Regions from separate parts of the Hymenobacter cellulosilyticus genome, predicted to be linked through region 1. Evidence: riboswitches for the same ligand, from Rfam matches in the RefSeq annotation. Region 1 holds a riboswitch; each other region holds the start of a gene.
The links. A riboswitch is a leader RNA that binds a small molecule or an ion and turns the genes downstream of it on or off. The one in region 1 is predicted to bind S-adenosylmethionine.
Positions count from the first base shown of each region.

Region 2: it holds a riboswitch for S-adenosylmethionine, as region 1 does, so the genes downstream of both, metH (methionine synthase) here and MUN79_RS01030 (O-acetylhomoserine aminocarboxypropyltransferase/cysteine synthase family protein) in region 1, are expected to answer to the same signal.
Region 3: it holds a riboswitch for S-adenosylmethionine, as region 1 does, so the genes downstream of both, MUN79_RS13090 (ATP-grasp domain-containing protein) here and MUN79_RS01030 (O-acetylhomoserine aminocarboxypropyltransferase/cysteine synthase family protein) in region 1, are expected to answer to the same signal.

Region 1 is NZ_CP095046.1:201,006-203,261, reverse strand. Features, by position in the region: partial or broken gene MUN79_RS01030 (O-acetylhomoserine aminocarboxypropyltransferase/cysteine synthase family protein) at 1-783, opposite strand, end outside; SAM riboswitch class I at 1,165-1,277, opposite strand; gene MUN79_RS01025 (LysM peptidoglycan-binding domain-containing protein) at 1,453-1,761, opposite strand; gene MUN79_RS01020 (hypothetical protein) at 1,986-2,256, shown strand, end outside.
Region 2 is NZ_CP095046.1:725,467-727,722, forward strand. Features, by position in the region: gene MUN79_RS03665 (PA14 domain-containing protein) at 1-874, opposite strand, end outside; SAM riboswitch class I at 992-1,101, shown strand; partial or broken gene metH (methionine synthase) at 1,173-2,256, shown strand, end outside.
Region 3 is NZ_CP095046.1:2,673,123-2,675,378, forward strand. Features, by position in the region: gene MUN79_RS13085 (LLM class flavin-dependent oxidoreductase) at 1-227, opposite strand, end outside; gene MUN79_RS13090 (ATP-grasp domain-containing protein) at 231-1,289, opposite strand; SAM riboswitch class I at 1,657-1,750, opposite strand; gene MUN79_RS13095 (hypothetical protein) at 1,932-2,256, opposite strand, start outside.

The DNA.
Region 1 (2,256 bases):
CCAAACGGTCCGTTCTTGCCGAATACGTCATTGAAAATGAGGCCGTGGTATCCTTCGGATGGCTCCGTAAACTGCGGAAACTTGCCGTTGCCGAAGTCATACTTGCCACCGTCCACAATCACGCCGCCGATGCTGGTGCCGTGCCCGCCAATCCACTTCGTGGCCGACTCAACCACGATGTGGGCGCCGTGCTCCAGGGGGCGAAACAGGTAGCCACCCGCCCCAAACGTATTGTCCACTACCAGCGGCAAATCGTGCTTTTCGGCAATGGCAGCAATTCGCTCAAAGTCCGGTACACTGAAGCTGGGGTTACCGATGGTTTCGAGGTAGATAGCCTTAGTCTTCTCGTCAATCAGGTCTTCAAACGAGGCTGGGTTGTCGCCGTCGGCAAAGCGCACTTCGATGCCCAGGCGCTTGAAGGCCACTTTAAACTGGTTATAAGTACCACCATACAGGTGGGAGCTGCTCACGAAATTGTCGCCGGCCTGCAGAATGTTGTTTAGGGCAATAAACTGGGCAGCCTGCCCGAGCCCGTAGCCAAAGCTGCCACGCCGCCTTCCAAAGCTGCTACGCGCTGCTCAAACACGTCGGTGGTGGGGTTCATCAGCCGGGTGTAGATGTTGCCAAACTCCTTCAGGGCAAACAGGTTGGCCCCGTGCTCAGCGTTTTTGAACACGTACGAAGTCGTTTGGTAGAGCGGCACGGCGCGGGCTCCGGTTACGGGTCGGGCTGCTGGCCGGCGTGGAGTTGCAGGGTCTCGAATTGCAGGGCTTGCGTGGACATGATAAGGCTGAGTTAGAAAGTCTTTGGAATGAAGTTTCAGATTGTCAGCTGGTTGAGGTCATGGCGACGGCAACCAGGAATACATCCGGAGCCCGCAAAAGGCTGCAACGGAGCCAGGCCAAACCCTGCGACGAAGCGGGCCCGCAAGGGCCGCAAGCGGTGGGGAAGCCTAAAAAAGGAGGGGAGGGGAGAAGCTAGGCGCTCAGGGGCTAGCAACAGCAACAACACGTGGTCCAACAGCACATTCGCATTCGTTCGGCCAGCCGGGCCGAAAACCCAGGGGCAGAAATGCGCAAACCCATCGGCGAAGCAGCCGGCACGGAGGCGGCTGACGCGGACGGGGTAAAGAAAGCGGAAGCAGGGTTGTTTTCCATGGTACTCGACTTATAGCTCCCGCAGGCCTTACGCCATGCGGGCAGGAATTGGCACCTTTCATCAGATGAAGGTTGCCAGCGGGTCAGGGAGCCTGTTCTCTCGCCGCTTCTGTATAAATTCTTTCAAACTGTCCCATCGTTCTGGGAGAGTACCGGGTTGGTGACTGCAAATGTACACCTGGAATTGAAAAGACCAAATTCCGGGGAAAGTTTTTTATTTTTTCCAGAAAATGGACGAAAAAAACGCCGCCCGAAGCTCGGACGGCGTTTCCAACCTTTTTCTGCAAAAAAGGACCTAAAGGGTAGGTAACGTTAGCTGCTGACCCACTTCGATATGGTCGGGGTTAGCGCCAATAATGGCTTTATTTGCTTCGTAAATCTGGTGCCACTTGGAGGCGTCACCGTAGTGGTGCTTGGCAATCTTCGAGAGCGAATCGCCGCTTACCACAGTATAAGAGTCGCCTTTTGCGGCGGTAGGTTGCGCTGCGGGGGCCGCAGCGGCGTTATTATTTCCGAAAAAATCGGTGGCTCCGGCGGCGGGCTTGGCCGCTGGCTGAACCGGTTTTTCTTCGCCTTTATTGCTGAGGAAATCGAACAGTCCCATGGTTATGTGTCGGTTAAGGTGAGGGGAGTAGACGCTACCGCATGTGCCTGACGGCCACGGTATCAGGGCTTAGTACGCCCTCAGGGTAAATTGGTTGTGGCCCGCCAAGCCCAACGCTGCCGGCCCTAACTCTTTGGATTTTGCCCCGTAAGAACCGCAACGCTAGCCGCTATTTGGCGAGCCGGCGCTGTCGTTTTAATCCCTTCTCCAAACCCTTTTCCACCATGAAAACTCTCCCCACTTCCTTTCGCCTGCTCGCCAGCCTGATGATGCTGACTGTTCTGTTCCTGTCTGCCTGTGGTAGCAAGGAAGGCAAAGTTGAAGGCGTCAATATGCTCTACGGTACCGAGAGCAAAGTCTGGAAAACCGATAAAGAGCTCAGCGCCGGCGGCGACAAGGTAAAGCAGACCGACACCCAGGAGGACGAGCGTATCACGTTTTTCGCCAACGGCCAGTACAATATGACTTCGCCGGCCGGAGCCGTAAACGGTAAGT
Region 2 (2,256 bases), 520 kb from region 1:
CGTAGACATAGCCCGTCCAGCGCACCGAGAAGCCCGCGCCGGGTGCGCCGGGGGCGGGGGCTGCGCCGCGCCAGGTCACGTTTACCACCGGCTCCACCCGACTATGCACCGCCGCGCCCCGCACCGAGCCGGCATAGTAGGTAGCCTGCAGCCCGATGCCACCGGGCACCTTGCCGGCCACGGTCACGCCCCGGCTGGGCTTAACGGCCGTAGAGGTTGTCGGAGCAGCTTTTTTGCCCGGCGGGGCCGATACAATATGAATGGTACCACCGGCTGCCGCTGCTTTCGGGGTTACAAAAGGCTGGGCCGTAACGGGCAGGGTCAGGTACAAGTTGCTGGTTGGAATCGGCTTCGGCTCCGCCGTAGAGCCCGGCAGCCGCCAGGCCAGCAAGGCCTTTGTGACGCGCTCTACCTGGTAATACTCGACCCGCACGGAGTAGTAGCGGCCGGCCGTAAGCTTCATAGTGGCACTGTCGCGCTTGGTGGGCTGGTCGGCCCAGGAGTTTAATAGCGGCCGGCCCCCAATCCAGACGCGCATACCGTCGTCGGTAGCCATTTGAAACGTGTACACGCCCGTTTTGGGGGCATACAAAAAGCCCGTCCAGCGCACCGAAAACCACGTTCCGGGCACGCCCGGGCCGGGCGACACAGCGTATCTGACGGGCTGGCCGGGGCCGTTTTGCCGCCGGCTCCAGTCGAAGTCAATGGCAGCATCGGTGCGGGTCAGTACCAGCTTTTCGAAGTTCTTGCCCTCGTAATACTGCCCGCGCAGGCCGTGCTCGGTGGGGCGGGCTGGAGTCTGGGCAGGCAGGGCCCGGCCGGGCAGCAGCAGTAGAAGGGCAGCGAAAACTCGGCTCAGTAGAGGTAGACGCATAGCAACGGTAGATAAAGCAGGATTATGACCCCAATAAAGGCAGGTAAGGCTCTTAGGCAACGCTGGAGGGCCGGGTAAAATTGGATTCCGGAATTTCCTGCCTTATCTTCGCTTTGTTACTTATCCAGAAAGACCGAGGGACTGGGCCCGACGACGTCTTGGCAACCTGAAATAAAACAAGGTGCCAACTCCCATTCCGTAGCTCCGGCTCCGGGAGAAGATAAGTGCAGGACGCGCCCCCACGCGGCTCTTTCTGGATAGGCACTTTTTCGCCGCTAGTTTCCTTAGAAGAGCCGATATGCAACCGACGACGTCTCGCCCCGATTCCCCGCTTTACGACATTCTGCAGCAGCGCATCCTCGTGCTCGATGGCGCCATGGGCACCATGATTCAGCGCCACACGCTGGACGAGGCCGACTTCCGCGGGACCCGCTTTGCGGACCACCCCAAGCCTCTGCGCGGCAACAATGACTTGCTTAGCCTGACCCGTCCCGACATCATCCGGGGTATTCACGCCGACTACTTCGCCGCCGGGGCCGACATGGTGGAAACCAACACGTTCAGCGGCACCACCATTGCCCAGGCCGACTACGGGCTGGAGCATATCGTGTATGAGCTCAACTTCGAGTCGGCGCGCATAGCCAAGGAAGTAGCCGACGAATTTACGGCGCAGAACCCCGACAAGCCCCGCTTCGTGGCCGGCGCCATTGGGCCCACCAACCGCACGGCTTCGTTGTCGCCCGACGTGAACCGGCCCGGTTTCCGCGCCGTAACCTTCGACGAGCTGGCTACTGCCTACTTGGAGCAGGTGCGCGGGCTGGTGGAAGGCGGCTCCGATACGCTGCTGATTGAAACCATCTTCGACACGCTCAACGCCAAAGCGGCCCTGTATGCGGTGCAGAAGTTCTTCGACGAGGGCGGCAAGGTCGTGCCCGTCATGATTTCGGGCACCATCACCGACGCTTCGGGCCGGACGCTGTCGGGCCAGACGGTGGAGGCTTTCTGGAACTCTATCAGCCACTTGCCCTTGCTGAGCGTGGGCCTGAACTGCGCCCTGGGCGCCGACCAGCTGCAGGTGTACGTGAAAGAGCTGAGCCGCATTGCCGACGTGCATATCTCGGCCTACCCCAACGCGGGCCTGCCCAATGCCTTCGGCGGCTACGACGAGTCGGCCCAGGAATTTGCGGCCGTGGTGGAAAACTACCTTAAGGACGGCATTGTCACGGTGGCCGGCGGCTGCTGCGGCACCACGCCCCAGCACATTGCCGAGCTGGCCAAGCTGGCCGAGAAATACCAGCCCCGCAAGCTGCCCCAGGTGCCCAAGGCCACCCGCCTGGCCGGTCTGGAGCCCTTCGGCATCTACCCCGATTCGCTGTTTGTGA
Region 3 (2,256 bases), 2.5 Mb from region 1:
TTGGTCACGGCGGCCAGGGCGGCGGCCGTGCTCCAGGCATCCAGACTCGGGGCTTCCTCACCCTTGATGTCGTTCAGGTTCAGCTCGGCAATGAGCGACAGGTCGTAGCCCAAATCCTCACTGCGCTGGGCCAACGTCTTGACGTAGTCCCAGTCGGCGCGCATGTTCTCGTCTTCGACGTTGCGCAGCCACCCGCCAAAAACGGGCATCCAATATCCGTACCGCATGACTTAGTGAATAGAAGCCGCAACCGGCTGTTGAGCGTTTGAAACAGTAGTCTTGGCAACGGGCTGGGCAGCGGCAGTCGTCCCGATCTGGGTTTCCAGGTAGTCCACAAAGCGGGCGTAGGGGTCGAAGCCGACCACGTTCACGGCATCGGCCACGAAGTTGGACAGGGCGTTGATGTCGTAGAAAAGCACGTCGCCGGTCCGGTCGTCAATCAGGTACTCGATGCCGCCCACGTCGATTTTGGCGGCGGCCACGATGCGCTCCACGGCTTCGATTACCTCCGCTGGGGGCGTAAAGGCTTCCACCTGAATGCCCTTTTTGGGTGCTTCGGTCAGGCAGAACTCAGCCGACTGCTCCTCGGGAATCTGGCAGATTTCGGCCGGGCACAGGTTGAAGCTTTCCCCGGTCGTAAACACCTTCATGGCGTAGAGAAACTTGCCGTCGAGGGTTTCCACGCGGTGAATGTTACCACCGCGGGGCGTCACGTACTCCTGCACCAGGGCCGTCTGGTCGATGCCCAGATCAATCTGGTTGGCTTCGACGGCAGCGTGAATACCTTCAATCGTGTCGAAGCGGATAATGCCCGCGCCACTGCCGCCAATGTTGACTTTCACCACAATGGGGAACTGCAGTTGCTGGGCGGCGTCGGCAATGCGGGAGGCGTGGTTGACCACGAAGGACTTCGGATATTTCAAGCCCAGCGAGGCAAACAAGGAAAGCTGGCGGGCCTTGTTGGTTTCGATGGCCGTAGCGGCCGAGCCGTTGATAATACGGGTGCCGATACGCTCCAGGTGAGTGGCAAAACCGGCCGTGTGGAAGATGCCCTGGCCGTGGCCGCGCAGGTAGGCGGAAGAGCTCATCCGGTTCACAACCAGGGAGTAGCGGCTCTCCTGTTCGGCCGGGTCAAAGAGGTGGTGGGCCGCGTCAATTTTCTCGTAGGGCAGGCCCCGGCGGTCAAGCTCGGCAAACAGGGGCTTAAACCATTCGGGGTGCTCGTAATAAATGCCAATCGGCTTTTGGGGCTGGGCCATGGGGTTGTAATAGAAAAAGAAGTGTGACAAGGGAAGGGCCCGGCCGCAGTAGCGCGGCAGACGGGTAACAGCCGCCGACAGCTTAGCCGCTCTAAAGACGCTTAGCGCCGAAAACCCCACAGGCCAACCCGACAGACGCGCCGCAACGCAGCGGGAGCTGTTTGGTTAAAGCCAAGCAAGGCAGGGGACGCAGCAGGCTACAAGCCAGGGCGGCAAAGCAAAACCAACACAGCGGAAACTGGCTGGTCAGCCGGCAGGGGAGAAGTGGGCGTGACTAGCAACAACAGCCAGCGCCGGCCAGAGGCCAACAACAGACTGCGGCAGGAGCAGACTGGGGCTGGGCTACGAAAGCAGCGGAGAAGGCAGAAAAGTTGTTGGCAGTGTCCACGGCAACTTGTTTTTATATGGTCAGGACTTGGCACCGTTCCAGCTCATCACTGGGGGTTGCCGGCGTATCGTCGAGCCTGTCTCTCCACGCCTCTGTATAAAAACAATCCTTTGGTCAGAAAGAATTGACTCTGCAAAGGTAAGGCGATGCACGGCACAGTTACAATACCCCGGCCGGGCCCCGATTTTCCTGCCTTCTTAGCGCAGAGTAGCCTATAAACAGCAAAGCCCCGCAGAGGTTCCGCGGGGCTTTGCCGGATAACGTCAATGAGTGGCTTTCAGCCGCTAGGCGTCGGTTTTGGCTTTCACCTTCACTTTGTTCTTGCGGGCTTTGCGCGGGCCGTGCGCCACAGAAAAAGCCCTGGGCCTAGCTGCCAGCACTTGCTCGGCCGCCACGCGCTGCAGAGCCACGGCCTGTTCGGGCAATAGGCCCAGCGCGGCGGCGGCCTCTTCCCGAGAACCGAGGCGGCGCGGGTCATAGTCGGTGATTTCGCCGAACAATACGCAGGCACTCAGGTAGGCCCCGGCCGTGCCGGGGTGGTAGTTGTCTTCGCCCCACAGGTCGAGCTTGCCGGGTTCGGGCTGGTAGGGGTTGCGCTGGGCCACGCCG